DNA from 4 places in the Pseudoalteromonas sp. CO325X genome. Region 4 is predicted to be linked to each of the others. Evidence: predicted binding sites of a transcription regulator. Region 4 holds the regulator's gene; each other region holds the start of a gene.
The links. The regulator sigma-54, encoded in region 4, starts transcription at its own class of promoters, with help from an activator protein. The targets are predictions, from matches to a motif close to GTTGGCACGNNNNTNGNNT.
Positions count from the first base shown of each region.

Region 1: fliE (flagellar hook-basal body complex protein FliE) is a predicted target of sigma-54. The motif match lies at 2,868-2,886, and genes of this name have one in related genera.
Region 2: EXT46_RS01080 (EF-hand domain-containing protein) is a predicted target of sigma-54. The motif match lies at 2,214-2,232, and genes of this name have one in related genera.
Region 3: EXT46_RS03990 (PA2169 family four-helix-bundle protein) is a predicted target of sigma-54. The motif match lies at 1,919-1,937, and genes of this name have one in related genera.

Region 1 covers NZ_SGPG01000009.1:23,854-28,980, reverse strand. The annotation lists gene EXT46_RS02845 (DNA-3-methyladenine glycosylase I) at 1-55, opposite strand, end outside; gene EXT46_RS02840 (ATP-binding protein) at 228-1,343, shown strand; gene EXT46_RS02835 (sigma-54 dependent transcriptional regulator) at 1,336-2,736, shown strand; gene fliE (flagellar hook-basal body complex protein FliE) at 2,925-3,257, shown strand; gene fliF (flagellar basal-body MS-ring/collar protein FliF) at 3,277-4,998, shown strand; gene fliG (flagellar motor switch protein FliG) at 4,991-5,127, shown strand, end outside.
Region 2 covers NZ_SGPG01000001.1:224,501-229,627, reverse strand. The annotation lists gene EXT46_RS01095 (sigma 54-interacting transcriptional regulator) at 1-71, opposite strand, end outside; gene EXT46_RS01090 (hypothetical protein) at 61-633, opposite strand; gene EXT46_RS01085 (HAMP domain-containing sensor histidine kinase) at 645-2,060, opposite strand; gene EXT46_RS01080 (EF-hand domain-containing protein) at 2,313-2,549, shown strand; gene EXT46_RS01075 (EF-hand domain-containing protein) at 2,655-2,888, shown strand; gene EXT46_RS01070 (hypothetical protein) at 2,998-3,666, shown strand; gene EXT46_RS01065 (sensor histidine kinase) at 3,685-4,836, shown strand; gene EXT46_RS01060 (response regulator transcription factor) at 4,829-5,127, shown strand, end outside.
Region 3 covers NZ_SGPG01000010.1:140,001-145,127, forward strand. The annotation lists gene EXT46_RS03985 (AMP-binding protein) at 1-1,255, opposite strand, end outside; gene EXT46_RS03990 (PA2169 family four-helix-bundle protein) at 1,442-1,882, opposite strand; gene EXT46_RS03995 (DNA topoisomerase IB) at 2,169-3,191, shown strand; gene EXT46_RS04000 (DUF3010 family protein) at 3,232-3,672, opposite strand; gene thrS (threonine--tRNA ligase) at 3,919-5,127, shown strand, end outside.
Region 4 covers NZ_SGPG01000020.1:119,467-124,593, forward strand. The annotation lists gene rapZ (RNase adapter RapZ) at 1-808, opposite strand, end outside; gene ptsN (PTS IIA-like nitrogen regulatory protein PtsN) at 875-1,321, opposite strand; gene hpf (ribosome hibernation promoting factor) at 1,323-1,610, opposite strand; gene EXT46_RS10510 (RNA polymerase factor sigma-54) at 1,636-3,132, opposite strand; gene lptB (LPS export ABC transporter ATP-binding protein) at 3,157-3,882, opposite strand; gene lptA (lipopolysaccharide transport periplasmic protein LptA) at 3,882-4,406, opposite strand; gene lptC (LPS export ABC transporter periplasmic protein LptC) at 4,396-4,950, opposite strand; gene kdsC (3-deoxy-manno-octulosonate-8-phosphatase KdsC) at 4,947-5,127, opposite strand, start outside.

The sequences.
Region 1 (5,127 bases), on a different contig from region 4:
GGTAGGCAACGTAATCGGGCTTGCTCAAGTCCACCCAGGCGCAGCGAATACACATAAAAACTCCTTGTAGAAAGCGTTATCAACTAATGTATCAGGTAACTGTGTTTTTATACAGTGTCATTTTTTTGATAGCAAAAAAATAATGTAACTTAATGAATATTAAATAAAATAAAGTTGGTACGTTTTGTGCTTTTGTGGATTAGACCTTGTGTTTAAGAGTGAAAATCATGGCATTAGCGAGCGTTATCAACCCACAAATCCTTCATCATGGGCAGTTTAGTCCGGCATTAGCGCAAGAAGCTTACGTTGGAGAGCTGAGCGACTTACGGCTACAAGCCAGCTGGCTGAGTCATTTAGTCGATACCATGCCTGCGGGTGTGGTGGTGCTTGATGGACAGGGAATGATAGCCAAAGCCAATCAAATTGCCAGTGATATGTTAGGCGAGCCGCTCGAAGGCGAGAAGTGGTTCGCGGTGATCCAGCGCTCATTCCGCCCGCAACAGGATGATGGCCATGAAGTGTCGTTGCGCGATGGACGGCGTATAAAACTAGAAATTCGCGCGCTTACGCCCGAGCCCGGGCAGCTTATTTTAATGACCGATTTAACGGAAACGCGTCGTTTGCAATCAAGAGTGGCGCACATGCAACGTTTAAGCGCGCTTGGCAAAATGGTCGCTACTTTAGCGCATCAAGTGCGTACACCGCTCTCGGCAGCCATGTTATATGGGGCCAATCTGGGTTCGTCGCGACTGAATAATCAATCGCGTGCCCACTGTCACGACAAACTGATGTCGCGTTTGAAAGATTTAGAAAACCAAGTGAATGATATGCTGTTGTTTGCCAAAAGTGGTGAGCAGCAAGTCGTTGAGCCGATGTCATTAGGGCAGTTACTCAATGATGTAAATTCTGGCAGTGAAGCCATGCTCAGCGAGCATGAAGCGCATCTACAAGTCCAGCTTCCTGAGCCCGATATTGAAGTCATGGGCAATCGTACAGCGTTGGCCAGTGCCATCAATAACCTGGTGCACAATAGCTTACAGGTGATAGGCAGTGGTGCGCATATTAAGATGCAGGCACGTCGTCAACGCACGAACAGTGATTATGTCGATATCATCATTAGCGATAATGGCCCAGGGATCAACGAAGAAATTATTGACAAAATTTTTGAGCCTTTTTTTACCACTAAGCGTCAGGGCACAGGTTTAGGCCTAGCTGTGGTTGCCTCAGTGGTGAATGCCCATAAGGGGCAAATAAAAGTAGAGAACCTTCAAAACGGTGGCGCGCAATTTACGCTAACGCTTCCTGTTTTGCACAGCAATACCCAGGAGCAGAGCAATGAATAACTATGTACTTGTTGTCGAGGATGACAAGGGGTTACGCGAAGCCCTAATCGATACATTAACACTGTCAGATATTCGCTGCATCGCAGCAAAAAGTGGTGAAGAAGCAATCATGATGCTAAAAGAGCATAATGTTGCTTTAGTGGTCAGTGATGTGCAGATGCCCGGTATTAATGGCATTGAATTACTAAAAAGCATCAAGCTTAACTACCCAGACATGCCGGTATTAATGATGACGGCCTATGCCACTATTGATGACGCGGTCGAAGCCATGCGTTTGGGCGCCATCGACTATATGGCAAAGCCATTCGCCCCCGAGGTCTTACTGAATTTAGTGAGTCGTTATTTACCTAATGAGACGGCTAGCCAAAGTGGCCCAGTGGTTGCCGATGCCAAAAGTTTGGCGCTACTTGATTTAGCCAATAAAGTGGCTGACAGTGACGCGAGTGTTATGGTGATGGGCCCAAGTGGGAGTGGTAAAGAGGTATTGGCGCGCTATATTCACGACCAATCGCCACGCAAAGAGGCGCCATTTATCGCTATCAATTGTGCAGCCATTCCCGAAAATATGCTTGAATCGACTTTGTTCGGTTACGAGAAAGGCGCGTTCACCGGGGCTGTGAACGCCTGCCCAGGTAAATTTGAGCAAGCACAAAATGGCACCATTTTACTTGATGAAATTACCGAGATGGATTTAGGCCTACAAGCGAAATTGCTACGTGTATTGCAAGAGCGTGAGGTCGAGCGCTTAGGGAGTCGCAAAACCATCGAGCTCAACGTGCGGGTGTTGGCTACTTCAAACCGTGATCTCAAAGAAGCGGTCAGAGCCGGTATATTCCGGGAAGACTTATATTATCGCCTCAACGTGTTCCCGCTGACCTGGTTGCCGCTCAATCAGCGCCCCGGGGATATAATTCCACTGGCTGAACATTTATTAGAGCGTCATTGCCAAGCTAGCAAACAAGCGACTGCTTCGCTCAGTGCCGATGCCAAAGAGCGCTTAATGGCGCATACTTGGCCGGGAAATGTGCGTGAGCTTGATAATGTTATTCAGCGTGCGCTGATCTTAAAATCCGGTGACGAGGTGCACGCCAGCGCCATTTATATCGAAGAGTTCGTCTCTGATGATGAAGTTGAGCTCAATGCGCATCAAGACATGCCCGCTGCGCTCAATCAACACTACGATGAATTGCCAGTGGCATCACCCCAAGGTGTAGACCAAGCCCATAACTTTAAAGATGAGCTTAAAAACAAAGAGCACAAAATAATTCTCGATACCTTAGCGCGCTTCAACGGGAAACGTAAGGATGTTGCTGATGCCTTAGGGATCAGCCCGCGTACCTTGCGCTACAAAATAGCGCAAATGCGCGAGCAGGGGATCCACCTTCCTGCATAGTCTCGTCATAGTGCTCTATTTCAGCCCGGGATATGCTCGGGCTTTCTTGTGGGCGTCAAAAATATAGCTTATCTAATTCTTCAGTGTCAAAATTAAAAGCGCAATAACTCTTTGTTAAATAACAATATTTTATTGGCACGACTTGTGCATTATTCAGGGTAAGTTTAATTAACTGAGTGATGCCCAAGATGAAAGTCCAAGCCAACTCATTATTTCAAGAAATGCAGTCGCTCGCGCAAGAAGCGCAAGCTCGTAACCCATTGAAAGAGGCACAAAACCAAGTGCCGCAAACATCGACCAGCCAATTTGGTGAGCTACTAAGTAGCGCAATCGATAATGTTCATAACCTACAGCAAGATGCTAAATCGAAAGTGGTTGCTGTGGAGATGGGTGATCGCCGCGTTTCTCTTGCCGAAGCAATGATCGCATCGCAAAAATCCTCTGTCGCATTTGAGGCCACTGTGCAGGTTCGTAACAAGCTAGTGGAAGCCTACAAAGACATTATGAACATGCCTGTATAACGGATAGCGGAGAACAGTTGTGGCACAAGCAAACCAATCAACAGATTTAGCCCTTGCCGATGGCGGTGTTGACATGAACACCGACTCCTCGGGTGAACAGCAAGAACAAAAGTCTGGCTATTTAAGCGCCCTCAATGGCGTGGATATGCTTCGACAGGTGACGCTGATCATCGCTTTGGCTATTTGCTTGGCCATCGCTATTTTTATCATTATTTGGGCGCGTCAGCCTGATATGCGCCCGTTAGGCAAAATGCCTACCGAGGAATTGATTCAGACCTTGGATTTCTTGGACGCGCAAAAAATCGATTATGAACTCGATGGCAACGTGATCATGGTTGCCGAAGATGCCTATCAAGATATAAAACTAAATATGGCCCGAGAGGGGCTTACTCAAGGCCCGCAATCGGGTACCGATATCTTGATGCAAGACATGGGGTTTGGCGTATCACAGCGTCTTGAACGTGAACGTCTCAAGCATTCTCGCGAGCAGCAGCTTGCGCGTACTATTGAAGAACTTAATAAAGTATCGCGCGCCAAAGTGTTACTGGCTATTCCTAAAGAAAACGTATTTGCTCGTATTGAGAAGAAGCCTTCAGCCACGGTTGTTGCTACGGTTAAACGCGGCCGAAACCTCAACAGTGAAGAAATAGACTCTATCGTCGATATTGTCGCCTCGGCCGTACAAGGACTGTCTCCTGAACGAGTCACGGTGACCGATCAAAATGGTCGTCTGCTTAACTCCGGTTCACAAAATTCGTTATCGGCGCGCTCACGTAAAGAGTATGAGATTGAGCGTCAACGAGAGCAGGAATATATAGAAAAAATTGATAGCATCATGATCCCGGTGGTCGGACTGGGTAACTATACTGCGCAGGTCGACTTGGTCATGGATTTCAGCGCAGTAGAAGAGACTCAAAAGCGCTACAACCCAGATTTGCCAGCGGTTCGCAGTGAAACCACATTAGAAGAGAATAACATTGGTGGCTTAGCGGTCGGTATTCCTGGCGCCTTAACAAATCAACCGCCAGTGAACTCTAACATTCCAGAGAATGCGTTGGACGAGCAAAGTGCGCAAACTCGCTCACCGTCGCGCAGCCACAAAGAAGCGACCCGTAATTATGAGCTTGATACCACTATTTCTCACAAACGTAAGCAGACTGGGGTGATCCGTCGTATCAGTGTTTCCGTGGCTGTGGATTACACACAAACGGCTGGTGCGGATGGGCAAACCACCAGTGCACCGCGCAGTGCCGAGGAGCTCAACAATATTCGTCGCCTATTACAAGGAGGCGTGGGTTTCGACATGCAGCGTGGTGATGCCTTAGAAGTCGTGAGTGTCCCCTTTGTACGTGAAGATCTGGGCGCGGTTGCTGAACTGCCACTGTGGGAGCAAAATTGGTTTATGAAGATAGTGCGTTTAGCACTGGGCGCATTAGTGATAATCGTGTTGATCATTGCCGTGGTTCGCCCCATGCTTAAACGACTTATCTACCCAGATGATACACTGGAAGAATACAATGAAGATGCGTTGAGTTCGGGTGTGGATATCGGTGATAGTACATTAGAGATGCTAAACAAAGATTTCGACTCGGCAGCGGTGGGCTTCTCCTCCGACGGGACACTGCAGTTGCCAGACTTACATGGTGATGAAGATCTCCTAAAAGCGGTTCGCGCCTTGGTTGCCAATGAGCCTGAACTATCCTCGCAAGTAGTTAAAGCATGGTTGAGTGAAGATGACTGAAGAACAACAGCAACTAACTAGCGGCTTCGATGTTGATAAACTCGAAGGCGTAGAGAAAGCAGCAATTCTGCTACTGAGCTTGTCTGAAGAGGATGCCGCGCAAATTCTTAAACACCTTGAGCCCAAACA
Region 2 (5,127 bases), on a different contig from region 4:
AGGCGAATGGTGAGTAACTTCAATAGGCTTTCGTCATCATCCACTAATAAAACTTTGGATTTAGTACTCATTGTCACTCTCCTGCTGGGTACTACGCTGCAATAGCTGTTGCTCTATTGCGGCAAGCGAAGACAAGGTTTTTTGCATGCGCGCTTTCATTTGCGCTTGCTCTTGCTTTTGCGCTTGTAACTCCTGGCGCATCTGCGCGTTGGCGATAAGTTGCTGTTTCAGCAACCAGAAGTAGCGAGCGCTAGATTCAGGCCAGTAATACTGGGCACTCACCACTTCGAGTTCAGCCAACATTTCTTGTGGCTGCGTTTGCCCTCGTAAGCATAAACGCGCAAAAAATTGTTTCAATTGCGGCTCGGCAATGAAAGTTTCATCGTTATCCTGCGCCGTGGCGGCGAAACCACCACACTGCTGTGCATGCCATTGCACCAGCTGTTGTGCGCTCGGGTAAGATGGCGGCTGTTTTGGCCGCGGTTTAGGGTTGGGCGTACCGACCACCACTGTTGTTGGCGCTTTGGGTTGTTCAACCACAGTTGCACTGGGTTCTGCGCTCCCTAGCAACTGACAGCCGGCACTTAGCATGCTGATCATACCAAGGCTCACCAAGGCGACAAACTTATTCATAATGAACTCCATTACTGATTGAAATGCAGCGTAAAGCAACTGCCCTTAGGGGAAACTGAATGAATATTAATATCACCGTTGAGTTGGTCAACACATTCTTTAACTATCGACAAACCTAACCCACTGCCCTGCAAGCGACTAGACTTGCCCGCTTTGCCTTGGAAGAAAGCGTCAAACAGACGTTCTTGCTCAGCTTTAGAAATTCCAGGTCCTTGGTCGCATACTTTCAATTCAACCTCAGACTTACTTTGACTAATCGCTACGGTGATGGTGGCACCAGGTGGAGAAAACTTAATGGCGTTCGAGAGGAGCTGCACCAAGATCATTTGTACCAATTCGCCATCAAGGCGCAGCATAGCGAGTTTCTTATCACACTGCCAATTTACCTTCTGCTGCGCTAACGCTAAGCGATCAGCAAAATGCTCTAACACTTGGTGTTTTAGGTCAGCAAGTTCACACGGGCGCGGGTTAGCGGTGCGTGAGCGAATAGCATTGTAGTTGAGCAAACTTTGAATCATTGCTCTCAGGCGTTCGGTGCTTTGGCTGATCAGTGCCAGCACATCCTGCTGTTGCTCGTTAATGGGCCCAACGACTTGCTCACTAAGCAAATCACAGCCTTCCACCATTGATGCCAAGGGGGTTTTTAATTCATGGGTAACATGGCGTAAGAAGGTATCCTTTTGCTGCTCTAACGCTTGTAGTTGCTGCTGCATCCAATGTAGCTTCTGCCCCAGCTCTCTTAACTCTTTGGCACCCGTGAGCTTAATATCAACATCCCAATCACCTTTGCCTAAGCGCCCAATCACCCGTGAAAGGTAGCTGAGTCGGCTGCTAATACGCCATAGATACCCGCCACCAAAAAGCAACACAATGGGCACCAAGGCCACCAGCCAATGGATAAAGCTTTGTTGTAAATCAGCCAGAGCTTGCTGCGCATGCGTCACTTGCTTTTTAGTGTGTTTGTGCAGCCACTGACCATGGGTATTAATCTGCTGGCGTAAAGGAACAAACAATTGCGCGTTTTGCGTTTGGCTATTACGCAATTCATCGCGGGTAGCGCTAAAGGTGGCATACAGCTCTTGCCAACGGCTTTGTTCACTAAATACATCAGCGGTACTGATTTGGCTATCCAGCATGGTATCTGCTTTTTGCCATTGCTGTGCGACCGCTTCACTTAACTGCTCACTTTGCAGTACCCAATTTTGCAGAGTTGCACGTTCTAGAGACTGAAAAAGTTGTTTAAATTCATTGAATTGCTCATTTTTTTGATAACTACTCAGAACCATTTGCTGAGTATTCACCATGTGCTTATCAAGGGCCTGCAAGAACACCACCACAACTAAAGCCAGTGGCACCAACAGAATGGCTACGCCAATAAAAAACTGTGCAAATAGATTGGGCCGCCAACGCCATAACTGTTTTATCAACTTGCCTCCTGTTGCAAATTTGCGAACCCGTAACGCTTTGAGATATATATAGATTTAAAAAATTAACGCACACCTGTTGCTATTTAGCAACAACTCAACCTAACTACCTTCATGACCAATCTACTAACCCTATGAATTTTAACAAGAACAAAAATTGGCATTGTTCTTGTTAATGCTGCGCGGGTATGACTTTGGCATGATAAATCGGTTATACCTGCTTTTGAATTAAGCCACTATGAATTGGAGGATGCAGTGCGACGTTTAAGTGCTTTCGTTGCTTTTCTCACGGTGATAACAGTCACTTTTGCAAAAAGCCAGGTTTCATTTCAACATTTAGATAGTGAGCATAATCACTCTATTTCGTATTTGGAAGCGCAGCAGCTTGATGGTCTAGCGCCTGTCTTTTCTGATCTCGACCGTAATCGAGATAACACACTCAGTGCCGATGAATTTGCTCGGTTCAGGCAACAACAATTAACACCCAGTTAGGACTTAATCGCACTAATCGAGCCATTAATCTTATTCTGGTTGGCGTGTGAAAATCGATTCGTTAGGCTAACAATATAAGTGCGTAGTCGCGCGCAAGGAACTCATATGAAAGTAATAGTCACTGTATTTATCTCATTAATTGCTCTAAGTTCTCTGAGCACTGCCCACGCTGGGAGTGTGGAGTCGCGCTTTAAAGAACTCGATCGCAACCGCGATGGTGCCATTAGTAAATCAGAAGCCGCTCAAGAACCCGCGTTATGGTCACGCTTTAGCAGCTATGATCAGGACAAAGATGGCAAGCTGTCACTACGTGAATTTAGTAATTACGCCCGCCAGTAACGACCCCTCTTTTTAAAAGTTCATTATACAGTTATGACTTTTGACACATGCGTGTCATTCCTTGATGGATAGACTTGGGCATACACCCATTGCCATTAAGGATAAAACGATGAAGTCACACTGGTTATTGTTAACGACCGCCGCACTGTTTCTGAGCGCCTGCTCGTCGGATGATTTAGAGGAAGAGCTGGAAACCATTAATTTTGGCAGTGATTATTATAAAAATGATTACTACCTGCTTAACGCCACTGACTACGAGCTGGATTACCACATCGCCAACACCCAACTTAACGGTGATGAACGCGACGTGGCAGATGATGATTATTACCTCACTACCCTAGCAAAAGATGCACAGCAATACGCCATTACTCACGAGAGTAATGCCAACAGAAAGCTCTCCCTTTATGTTGCAGCGCGAAACGTATTTGGGCCAGTAGCGCAAAAGAAAGTGGAAGTGGAATATGATCACGCATACCACGTTGTCGCCTGGCAAAACGCTGCTCAGATAAACATAAGCCTTATAGAGCAGCAACAAGATAACCAAGACAACGCCTATGCGCTACGTATCTTTGCTGCCGAGCCAATTCAGGTTAGCATTAAGGGACACGCTTTTAGCCTAGATGCAGGTGAGCTAAGTGCTTTTGTGCATGGCAGTGATTGCGATTCCGACATAAAAATAGCGCAAAAAAATGTCGACCTATGTACCATATCGTTCAATCGCTCATACTTACTTGTGGCTAACCAACAAGGCTTAGCAGCTTTATATACCGAGCAGTAAACGCATGGACGCAACAACATGAAGGCATGGCAAAGTAACCACTTTATAGCGAATTGGACTGGCTCTGTTCTCGTGCTATTCACCTGCGCCATCGTCGCTGGTTTTGTATTTTACTCGCTGCATCATCATCAGGATGTACTGCGCTTTAACTTGCCTTACCCAGATGTGTTCGTCGCTGCTGTGTTTACTGGTTTTGTCATGCTGCACTTGTTGCGTACTACCGGCCCACAGAGAACTATTCGATACCAGAAAATATTGGCCACAGCACAATTTAGCCTGTTGCTGATGCTACTGCTTTGGATAAAAAGCGGTCTCATTTTAATCCTCTCTGTGGTGTATGTAGCAAGCCTTGTCTATCTGGCGCCGCTAATAGTGTGCTTAGCTTTGGCACTGGTTATGCCTTTAGCCTACTTTGCCACCACACCCACCTCCTACGACCTCGTGAATAGCCTCTTATTCATCGCTTATCACTTGTTTGCTCTGCGCTTATCCTACGCCTTACTTGATGAGCGCCGAGCCAACGAGCGCAATAAGGCCCTACTCCAAGAACTCAGTGCCACCCAGGTTTTACTGCAAGATACCGCCAAGCGCGATGAACGCCTGCGCATCGCTAGAGACATCCACGACTCGTTAGGACATGGCCTAACGGCGTTAAATTTACAACTGGAACTGGCCCAGCAACTCAGTCACTCAGCGCAGCCCCCTTTGGCGCAGTGCAAACATATAATCACTGATTTACTGGCGCATACGCGCGATACGGTGAGTACTCTCAGGGCGTTCGATAATATTGATCTCAAGCAGGCGCTAACAACACTGATTGCAGATACTGTTCACCCTGTTACCCAGCTGTATTACAGTGAGCGTGTCAAAGTACGTGATGCGCGAATCGCCGAGTTGCTGTTTCGTGCCACCCAAGAAGCGCTTACTAACGTGCGCAAACATGCGTACGCTACGCGCTGTGATATTTCCTTGTGGCGTCAGCAACAGTGGTTACTTTGGCGCGTTGAGGACGACGGTATGGGTATTAACCACCATCAATGGGGGAATGGGCTCAAGGGGATGCAAGAGCGTGTGATGCAACTTGACGGCGAGCTGACTGTGACTTCGCTAGCGACAGGCACTCGCCTAGATATCGCGCTTCCGTTAGGTGCGGAGGCTGATAGTGATTAAAGTGGCAGTGGTAGATGATCAAAATTTGGTGCTCGAGGGATTATGTAGCTTATTGGCACTGCATCCTGATTTGCAGGTAAGCGCACAACGCAACCACGCAGAGCATATAGTTACTTGGCTCACGGCCAACCCGGTCGATGTCTTGGTGTTAGATGTGCGTATGCCAACAGTCAGTGGTATTGACGCATTGCGTGAGATCCGCAATGCCAAGCTCCCTGTTGCAGTCCTGCTACTTTCGACCTTTGACGAGCATGATTTAGTACTCAAAAGCATTCGCCTTGGTGCTGATGG
Region 3 (5,127 bases), on a different contig from region 4:
CACAGTAGCCGCGAGCACAAATTTCACCCGGGCTACCAATGGCAGCGATTTGACCGCGTTCATCAATAATTTTAATTTCTGTGTGCGCCATTGCTCGGCCCACGGTTTGCACTTGTTTGTCAATTGGTGCGTCGTTTTGGGTAATATGGTTGATGGGGCTGCACTCGGTCTGCCCGTAACCAATCACCACTTCGCGCATATGAAAATCACTGTGTACTTTGCGCATCAATTCTTGCGGGCAGGTGCTGCCGGCCATGACTCCGGTGCGCAAAGTGCTAAGGTCGTACTGCTGAAAGTCGGGGTGTTCTAATTGCGCAATAAACATCGTTGGTACGCCGTGGAGCGCCGTACAGCGCTCTTGCTCAACGCAGCTTAGGGTGCTGATTGCATCGAATGAGGGAGCTGGAAATATCGCACAGGCACCGCTGGCCAAACACACTAGATTGCCCAGCACCATGCCGAAGCAATGGTACAAGGGCACTGGAATACACAGTCTGTCTTTATCATTAAAGTGCATCGCTTGGGCAACCAGCAAACCGTTGTTTAAAATATTGCGGTGCGAGAGCGTGGCGCCTTTGGGGTTCCCGGTTGTGCCCGAGGTAAATTGAATATTAATGGCGTCATCGGGTCGAAGTTGCGCTTCAATAACCCGCATTTGCTGGTAGTGCGCATCCTCGCCCAGTTGTTGAACCGACGTAAATGATGTCATGCCGGCAAAAGGTTGCTCGGAGAGAATAATTACCTGCTCTAAAGTGGGCAGCGCTTGCAGGGTGGTTTTGCTACCGTCTTTTAATTCCGGTGCAAGCTGGTAGATCATGTCAACGTAGTTTGATGCTTTAAATTGCTCGGCCATCACCAAATACTTTACACCCACGTTGTTAATGGCAAAGGCCAACTCATGAGGGCGATAGGCGGGGTTAATGCACACCATAATGGCGCCAATTTTGGCGCTTGCGAATTGCACTAAGGACCATTCAATATTGTTGGGTGACCAAATGCCAACCCGATCCCCTGGCTGCACACCTAGAGCGAGTAAGCCCGCAGCGAGGCGCTCTATTTCCCGTAAATACTGGCGGTAAGTCCAACGGATCCCTTGGTGGCGAACGACAATCGCCTCATTGTCTGGGTGTTTGTCGACAATATAATCAAGATGCTCGGCGATGGTTCGCTCGCTAAGCGGCGTTGAAAATGAGCCGTGGTACTGGCTCAACGTTAACGGTAGTGAAGGGGAGTGATTGTCTTGTTGTTGCGGCATTGACTGCCTCCTTGCCCGGATAGATGTTGTCATTTTAGGTTCTTCAACACCTAATCAAGCACAGAGTGTCGACACTTTCCATTATTTTGAGGTGGTTTCTGTTGGAATTAGACTAAAGGTTTAGTTTTTGTCGACATAAAAAAGCGGGCCATGGGCCCGCTACATCGTCTTGGGGAGAGAAATAATTTAGCTCGTTGCTTCTTGCAGTGCCTTCATTTTATCGTGGCAAATTTGCATGCGTTCACGAAGCTGAGAAAGAACTTGTGCGCACTGAGGTGGCTGCGACTCTTCTAGTGCATCGTCGAACTCTTCAAGCACTTTATCTTCGACCTCTTCAAGGTGTTTAATGTACGTATGTTCTTCGTTGCTCTTAATCGCGCTCATCACCTTAGTGTAGGTTTTACGTACATCTACCAGGGTGTCTGAGCCGGTTTCAATTTCGCCTTGCTCTTCAATGGCAAAGGGTTGCAAGTCGGTCACCGCTTTGTGCTTTTCATCGATCATGTTTTGGAACACGGTACGTACATCATTACTATCAATGTTGTCTTTGGCATCGGAGTAAAAATCAATGCCACCCTTTAGTACTTTGATAATGTCTGTGATTTTCTCTGAACGTTGCATTGTCATAATTGTGCTCCTTCAATTTTGAATTCGATTTAATAGGAGCAATGCTTGTGCCAAATCGAGGGAATACATAAAAACCATTATTAAACAGTGTTTTATCTTTATCTTCGAACGCTTGAATGTGTAAGCCAACGCCTTTTTCATGGGCAACTATGAAAGCTTTTCAATCGCAGGCGGTAAAAACGTCATAGTCGTACAACCAACAAAACGTATTATTTTTTACCTTTCACAGTGCTCCAGGTGAAGATGTGCTGCGTAGTAGCTATTATCGGAAAAAGAAGGAAGAAGAATGGATTGTAACGTTGCCCCAAGCACAACCTACCACGAGTGTAATACCCTTACGACAACGCGTCGTAAACGGGGAAAAGGATTTGAATACTTCCATCTTGATAAGGAAAAGATAACCAGTCGTGCTTACTTAAAACGAATGCGAGAGTTGGCTGTGCCTCCTATGTGGCGTGATGTACGTATTAGCGCTTGCCAGTACAATAAGGTGCAGGCCGTTGGCGTTGATGGCAAAGGAAAGCGACAATACATTTACCACGCCCATTGGCAATTGGCGCAACAGCAAAAAAAATTTGCCAAGTTAGGTGAATTCGCTGCTCAGCTTCCAGATGCGCGAGGGCACTGTTTATCCTTATTGGCAGAACCTGATTGGACGAAAGACAAAGTGTGCGCGCTTGGGTGCGCAATCTTAGACCTTACCGCGATTCGTGTAGGCAATAATAATTATTACAAAGCCAATGAAACTTGTGGGTTAACCACGCTTCGACGCAAGCATGTGGATATTAAAAACGACCATGTACAATTTAGCTTTAAAGGTAAACACGCAAAACACCGAGAGGTGCGCATTGACGATACTGAGCTTGCTGAATTAGTGGCTTCAAGTGCAGAGCAACAAGGGTATAGCTTGCTACGTTATTATCAACAAGGCCAATGGCATGACCTACAAAGTGATGATATTAACGAATTTATCCACCGTGTTTTTGGCGGCCACTTTAGCGCCAAAGATTATCGCACCTGGGCGGGGACGCGAATGGCGGTCCGCTTTGCCCACGTAGCCGCAGAGCAGGTACAGGCGCACCCAAGGCGCAAATTTAAGTCTCAACTGGTTAAACTCGTTGCCAAGCAGTTAGGCAATACCGCGAACATTTGCGAACAGTATTATATTCACCCGAAGGTGTTAGAACACCTCAGCGAACACTATGAAAATGAACACCCGTTTGCGCATTTTGACGCGACACCGCGCTCTTTAGCCGAGGAGTTGGACATGGATGAGAGGCATGCGTTAGCGATTATTACCGGGCGATGACGTAACAGGCCATTTCTGCGGCCTGTTACTGTCGGGGGGATTACTGCTTAGCGTAAGTGCGCAGCATAATATCGACATACGCCGTCATAAAGGCTTGCTCTTGAAACTTCTTCAGTCCCGTATCAGCGAACTCAATAGGTAATGGGTTGCGCTTAAGCTGTTCTTTCATCTCTGTGGCACTAATAATGTGCACATCTAAGTTAGTTATTAGCTGCAGTGCCGCTTCCATTTTAAAGCCAACCGCGCCGCCAGCGAACTTTCCTTTATGAGGTCGCGCTTTGATGGCGATAGCATCCACTTGGTAATCTTCCATCAGCTTTTTGAAGTCGCGATGAAACTTTTGGATTTCTTCAGTATCGTTGGCATCGCTTAAAACAAAACGTGTTTGGCGCACATCACGGATGTCAAACACATCATTTTCTTTACTTAGAAGGCATAGTAAAACTTCACTGCCTTTTATTTCTACGCCGCAAGTATGCATAGTCAAATATCACCTTTTTTATCAATGGCATTAGTATATCAGAAGCGCATACAAAATTTGTTAAGAAAATTAGCAGACGAGCCTTGTATTTACCTCTATAGCGCGCCAAAATAACGCCTCGCTCACGCTGTGTGGGCGGCAGTATCATCGCAATGCTTGTTGGTATAAGCGTTGATTAGACTTATTAAATAGACAAATAAATACACGTGGCGCGGCGTAGGTGTCACCACTGTACAAGGATTAAACATGCCAGTAATTACTCTTCCTGACGGCAGTCAGCGTTCATTTGAAAACCCTGTATCCACGTTAGACGTAGCACAAGACATCGGCCCAGGCCTTGCCAAGGCGACCATCGCTGGGCGTGTTAACGGTGAGCGTGTTGACGCCTGTGATTTAATCAGCGAAGACGCACGGTTAGAGATCATCACCGCAAAAGATGAAGACGGTTTAGAAATTATCCGTCACTCCTGTGCGCACCTTATCGGCCACGCCATTAAGCAATTGTATCCTGATGCAAAAATGGCCATTGGTCCAACTATCGACAACGGCTTTTATTATGATGTCGATATGGAGCACTCGCTGACGCAAGAAGATTTAGAAGCGCTTGAAAAGCGTATGAAAGAACTTGCGAAAACCAAATATGACGTGGTTAAGAAGACCGTGAGCTGGCAACAGGCCCGCGACACGTTTGAACAACGTGGCGAACCTTATAAAGTTGAAATCTTGGACGAGAATATCGCTAAGGATGACCGTCCTGGTTTGTACCACCACGAAGAGTACGTGGATATGTGTCGTGGTCCTCACGTACCCAATATGAGCTTTTGTCAGCACTTTAAATTGATGAAAGTAGCAGGTGCATACTGGCGTGGCGACTCTGACAATAAAATGTTGCAGCGTATTTATGGCACCGCATGGGGTGATAAGAAGCAACTTAAAGGCTACTTGCAGCGCTTAGAAGAAGCGGAAAAGCGCGATCACCGTAAAATTGGTAAAGCCCTAGATTTATGGCACTGGCAAGAAGAAGCGCCAGGTATGGTGTTTTGGCACAATGATGGTTGGAGCATTTACCGCGAGCTCGAAGAGTTTGTTCGCGAAAAACTGCGCGAATATGACTATGAAGAGGTGAAAGGGCCGCTAATGATGGACCGTGGACTGTGGGAAAAATCAGGCCACTGGGACAAATACGGCGATGCCATGTTCACCACGGAGTCAGAGAAACGTGAGTATGCTATTAAACCAATGAACTGTCCTGGTCACGTGCAGATTTTCAACCAAGGTTTGAAATCTTACCGTGATTTGCCTTTGCGTATGGCCGAATTTGGTTGTTGTCACCGTAACGAGCCATCGGGTGCGTTGCACGGATTGATGCGCGTACGTGGCTTTACTCAAGATGATGCTCATGTGTTCTGTACAGAAGAGCAAATCTTGCAAGAGGTGACGGCGTGTATCGATATG
Region 4 (5,127 bases):
GATAGGTATCTAAAAAGCGCTCTCCCAAGGTTTGGGCAAGGTACACTGAGCGGTGTTGACCTCCAGTACAGCCAATAGCAATGGTCAAATAACTACGGTTATTACGCTCTAAGTGCGGTAACCAAGTTTGTACAAAAGTTTGGATCTGCCAAGTGAACTTTTGCACAATTGAGTGGCTGGCTAAATAGTCTTGAACGGGTTGGTCTAACCCTGTGAGCGCCTTTAGTTCAGGTTCCCAGTGGGGGTTGGGGAGAAACCGCACATCAAACACATAATCAGCATTCTTTGGAATGCCATGTTTAAACCCAAAAGACTCAAAAGTGATCAGTAATTGCTTGTCTTTTTTACCCAGCACTTTTTCACGGATCATCTCCGCCAACTGGTGAACGCTGAGCTCAGTTGTATCAATAATAAAGTCGGCGTGGGAGATGAGTACATCAAGAAGCTGCTTCTCTTCACGAATAGCGACATCCAACGTCATATTTTGCATTGATAAGGGGTGTAGCCGACGAGTTTCAGAGAAACGCTTAATCAACGTTTGTTCGTCACTATCAAGGTAAAATAGCGAAGGCTTAGCAAACTCAGGCAGATAAGCGAGAATGTCGTTAAATTCATGCTGCTCTTTGGGCAAATTGCGCACGTCGATACTGACGGCAATTTTGTCATAATTTGCCGAAACACTGCGCACCAAAGAGGGGAGTAAAATAACCGGGATGTTATCTACGCAATAGTACCCAAGGTCTTCGAGCACCCGTAACGCGACTGATTTTCCAGAACCCGAGCGACCACTGACAATGATAAGTTCCATCCGACAACTCCTTGTTTTACCCCAAGACGCACATTTAAACGACACCATGAATCAATACGGCGCGCATTAGTCGGCGATCAATTGATAAAGCTCTTGATCGCTGCTGGCTGAGCGCAGTTGTTTACACAGTTGTTTGTCTTTTAGTTTATCAGCAATTGTCGCTAAGGTCTTCAGGTGTTGTTCAGTCTCATTGGCCGGCACTAAAAGTGCGACAAAGATATCCACCGGAAGGTTATCAATGGCATCAAAGTTAATGGCTTCGCGATTAGTTACAACAATGGCAATGGTACTGTCGATACCATCGAGACGGCCGTGCGGAATAGCAACGCCTTTACCTATACCGGTACTGCCCAGCTTTTCGCGGGTCAGCAAAGCATCAAGTACCGATTGCTCGCTGAGGTGAGGGCTGTGCTGATGTGCCACCTGAGAGAGGTACTCCAGCATTCTTTTTTTGCTATTAAAAAGGACCGCAGCTTTGCTGCAGTCCTTGCTAAAGAGTGAATCTAGGTTCATGTTAGTGACGAGATAATTTCTCTTTATGTTTAATCACTTGACGGTCGAGCTTATCAATTAAGCCGTCGATCGCCGCATACATATCCTGGTGCTCTGCGGTTGCGAACAGTTCACCACCGTTAACGTGAAGAGTAGCTTCTGCTTTTTGTGTTAGTTTTTCAATATCAAGAATGACATGCACATTATTTATATGGTCAAAGTGACGCTCTAATTTTGCAAATTTGCTATTCACATAGTTGCGAAGAGAATCAGTGATTTCTACGTGACGACCGGTAAGATTTAATTGCATAAGCATTTTCCTTCTTGTCTAACGTCTATATCAAACTTTTACGCTGATTTGACGGTGGAATGGCTAGCGATTCACGATATTTAGCTATCGTGCGCCGAGCCACTTTAATTCCTTGCTCGGCTAGTACGTCGGCAATCTTGCTATCACTCAACGGCTTAGCAGGATTCTCCGCAGCTACTAGCTTTTTGATCAATGCTCGAATCGCTGTGGACGAGCATTCACCTCCGTTTTCGGTTGTAACATGGCTGGAGAAAAAGTACTTCAGCTCAAAAATACCCCGTGGTGTATGCATATACTTTTGGGTGGTCACACGGGAAATCGTTGACTCATGCATTTCCACCATTTCGGCAACGTCATTAAGCACCATTGGCTTCATTGCCTCTTCACCATGTTCAAAGAATGCCTGTTGTTGTTGAACAATGCAATTAGTTACTTTAAGTAGCGTATCATTGCGTTGCTCCAAGCTCTTTATAAACCATTTCGCTTCTTGTAAATGCGAGCGAATAAATTGACTATCACTTTGCGACTTACAGCTTCGCGACATTGATGCATAGTGATCGTTAACGCGGATCTTAGGCATACTATCTGGGTTTAATTCAACCACCCAGCGGCCTTTAACTTTCTTCACCGATACATCTGGAATCACATACTCTGACTGCTCTCGCACAATCGTGGCTGCAGGAGTTGGATTTAAACTGTGTATCAGTGTCATCACCTCTTTTAACTGCGCTTCTTTAAGCTTAGTCTTTTTCATCAAGGTGCGATAGTCACGACTACCAAGCAAATCAATATAGTTACAAATTACCTCTTTGGTCTCTTCAAGCCAAGGAGTTTGTGGGTCAAATTGCTTGAGCTGGATCAACAAGCACTCTTGTAAAGAACGCGCACCAATTCCTACTGGATCAAAGAGTTGGATACGCTTAAGGACGGCTTCAATTTCATCGAGCTCGATACCATCGTCTTGTTCGTCATGGTTCAAGCTTTCCAGCAGATCTTCACAACTGACCGTTAAAATGCCGTTGTCATTGATGGCTTCAATGATGGCTGTGGCGATGGCCTCGTCGGTGGCACTAAAAGGTGTTAATTGCAGCTGCCACATCAAATAATCGTGCAGCGACTCGGTGGTTTCGCCTTGATAGATAGACTCATCTTCTGGCATAGGCCCAGAGGAGGCAACGGGAGCCGCACTAATATACTCATCCCAAGACACATCCATGGGCAAGTCCTCACTGATGGACTCGTTGTTCATGGCATCAGCACTTTCAACTTCATCTTTGCTGGCACTGGCCGTCTCGGCGATGTCGTTATTTTGGCTGTCGGACGTCGACTCTTTTTGCTCTTGGTTGTCGTTATTGTCGGCGTAATTGTCTTCTTCAACTTCAAGTAATGGGTTGGCGTCCAACGCCTCTTGAATTTCTTGTTGGAGATCCAAAGTACTGAGCTGCAACAGGCGAATCGCTTGCTGCAATTGTGGGGTCATTGTTAATTGCTGGCCTAGGCGCAGCTGTAATGATTGCCTCATGTATCTCTAACAATCCTTTAATCGTTATAATCTAAACTGCTCACCCAAATAGACGTCGCGAACCGTTTGATCGGCAAGAACTTGCTCTGGAGTGCCGGAAGCAATGAGCTCGCCATGGGAAACAATGTATGCGGTTTCACATACGTCTAGGGTCTCTCGCACATTGTGGTCGGTGATTAATACACCAATGCCACGATTGCGCAGATGCTCTATGATTTTCTTTATATCTAACACTGAAATAGGGTCGACACCAGCAAAAGGTTCATCCAACAAGATAAACTTGGGGTTTGCCGCCAATGCTCGCGCTATTTCTACCCGGCGACGTTCGCCACCAGATAACGCCATTCCTTGTGAGTCTCGAATGTGCTGTATATTGAACTCATCAAGCAGGCCCTCAAGCTCGCTTTCACGCTCGGCTTTGCTTAAGCCCTTGCGGGTTTCTAGGATGGCCATCAAATTTTGAAAAACTGTCAGCTTTCGAAAAATAGATGACTCTTGCGGTAAATAACCAATACCTAAGCGCGCACGAGAATGCATCGGCATCAAGGTGATATCCTCATCATCAATACTGATGGTGCCTTTATCACTGGGTACCAAGCCGACTATCATGTAAAAAGTAGTTGTCTTACCGGCTCCATTAGGGCCGAGCAAGCCGACGATACTACCCGCTTGCACCTCTAAGCCAACACTTTTGACGACCTCCCGGCCTTTATAGCTTTTCGCTAGTTTTTGTGCTTTAAGAGTCGCCATTATTGCTCTTTCTCCGGCGTATCGTCACTTTGTGGTGTTAATGTTGTGCGCACTCGTGTGCTGGAGTTTTCATCTTTTTCAGCGGTGATCAGCTGTTTGGCAATATCATAGCTTATGGTTTCGGCAACGATATGCTGGTCGGCCATGGCAATCTTGGCATCACCTTGAATTTTAAGGGTTTCAGAGGCGACATCATAACGAATTTCCAGCGCCTGTGCAGAAATCTCTGTGCCATCTTCCATCACTTCGGTGTACACGGCTGGTGAGCCGGTGGCTACGAGCAATTGCTTGTTATCCCCCAATTCTGGACGACGGTGAGCTTCAAGGCGGTCAGCTTTTATTTCCCGTTTGCCGTGAACAATATGCACGTTCTTATCAAAAATAGTGATATTTTCTTTGATCAGTGCTTGTTGTTTGTCGGCATCAATTAACACTTCCTTGGCGGTGATTTGCTCAGCAATCGCGCTGGCAGAGCACAAGCCAATTGCGATGGATGTAATTAATGCACTGATTTTATTGGTCATAATATATTGTTCGCGTATGTTCTGTTAATTCAACTATCTCTGTATTGAGGTCTGCTTTCAAGCCTTGCCCAGTGATCTTCATATTCGGGCCACTTAATACTACAGCCTGCTCGGACTCCATGCGCTGGCTATCTATATCAACTTGAATGGCCTCAGCGCTGACCTTCTCAATCATCGCCCCTTCTTTTAAGTTGGTGGCGGTGACGTTATTTTCCAAGATCAAAATATTGTTGTTGTATAAAGTCGCTTCATCGGCGTTTACCTGCCAATTTTCTGTTTCACCGTATAAGGTAAACACCGGCTTGGTGAAATGCGTAAACCCGAGCTCTTGATACAGCTCCATTTCTTCAGCATAAACGGTGTGGCTTAACTCACCCTGATCGTTATAACTAGTCTGACTTAGCCCGGTTGCAATATAGTCGGGCGTGGCGATATGGTCTTGCTGAGCGACACCATCATCTGTGGACTTCATAAAATAAGGGTACCAAAGCCACGCCATCGCGACGATAAATAGCAGTGATATGAGCGCTCTCGCTGCGTTCATGTGCTACTTCCCTGTGTTCCCAAGCTATGGCCTTGGGCCAGCATCAGCAAATCTGTGAGCTCACGCACAGCGCCAAAACCACCCGGTAGCAAGGTAGTGTAATGGGCGATTCGCTTAACCAGTGGATGAGCGTCGTTAACCGCTACGGCGAACCCCACTTGCTCCATCACCGGTAAA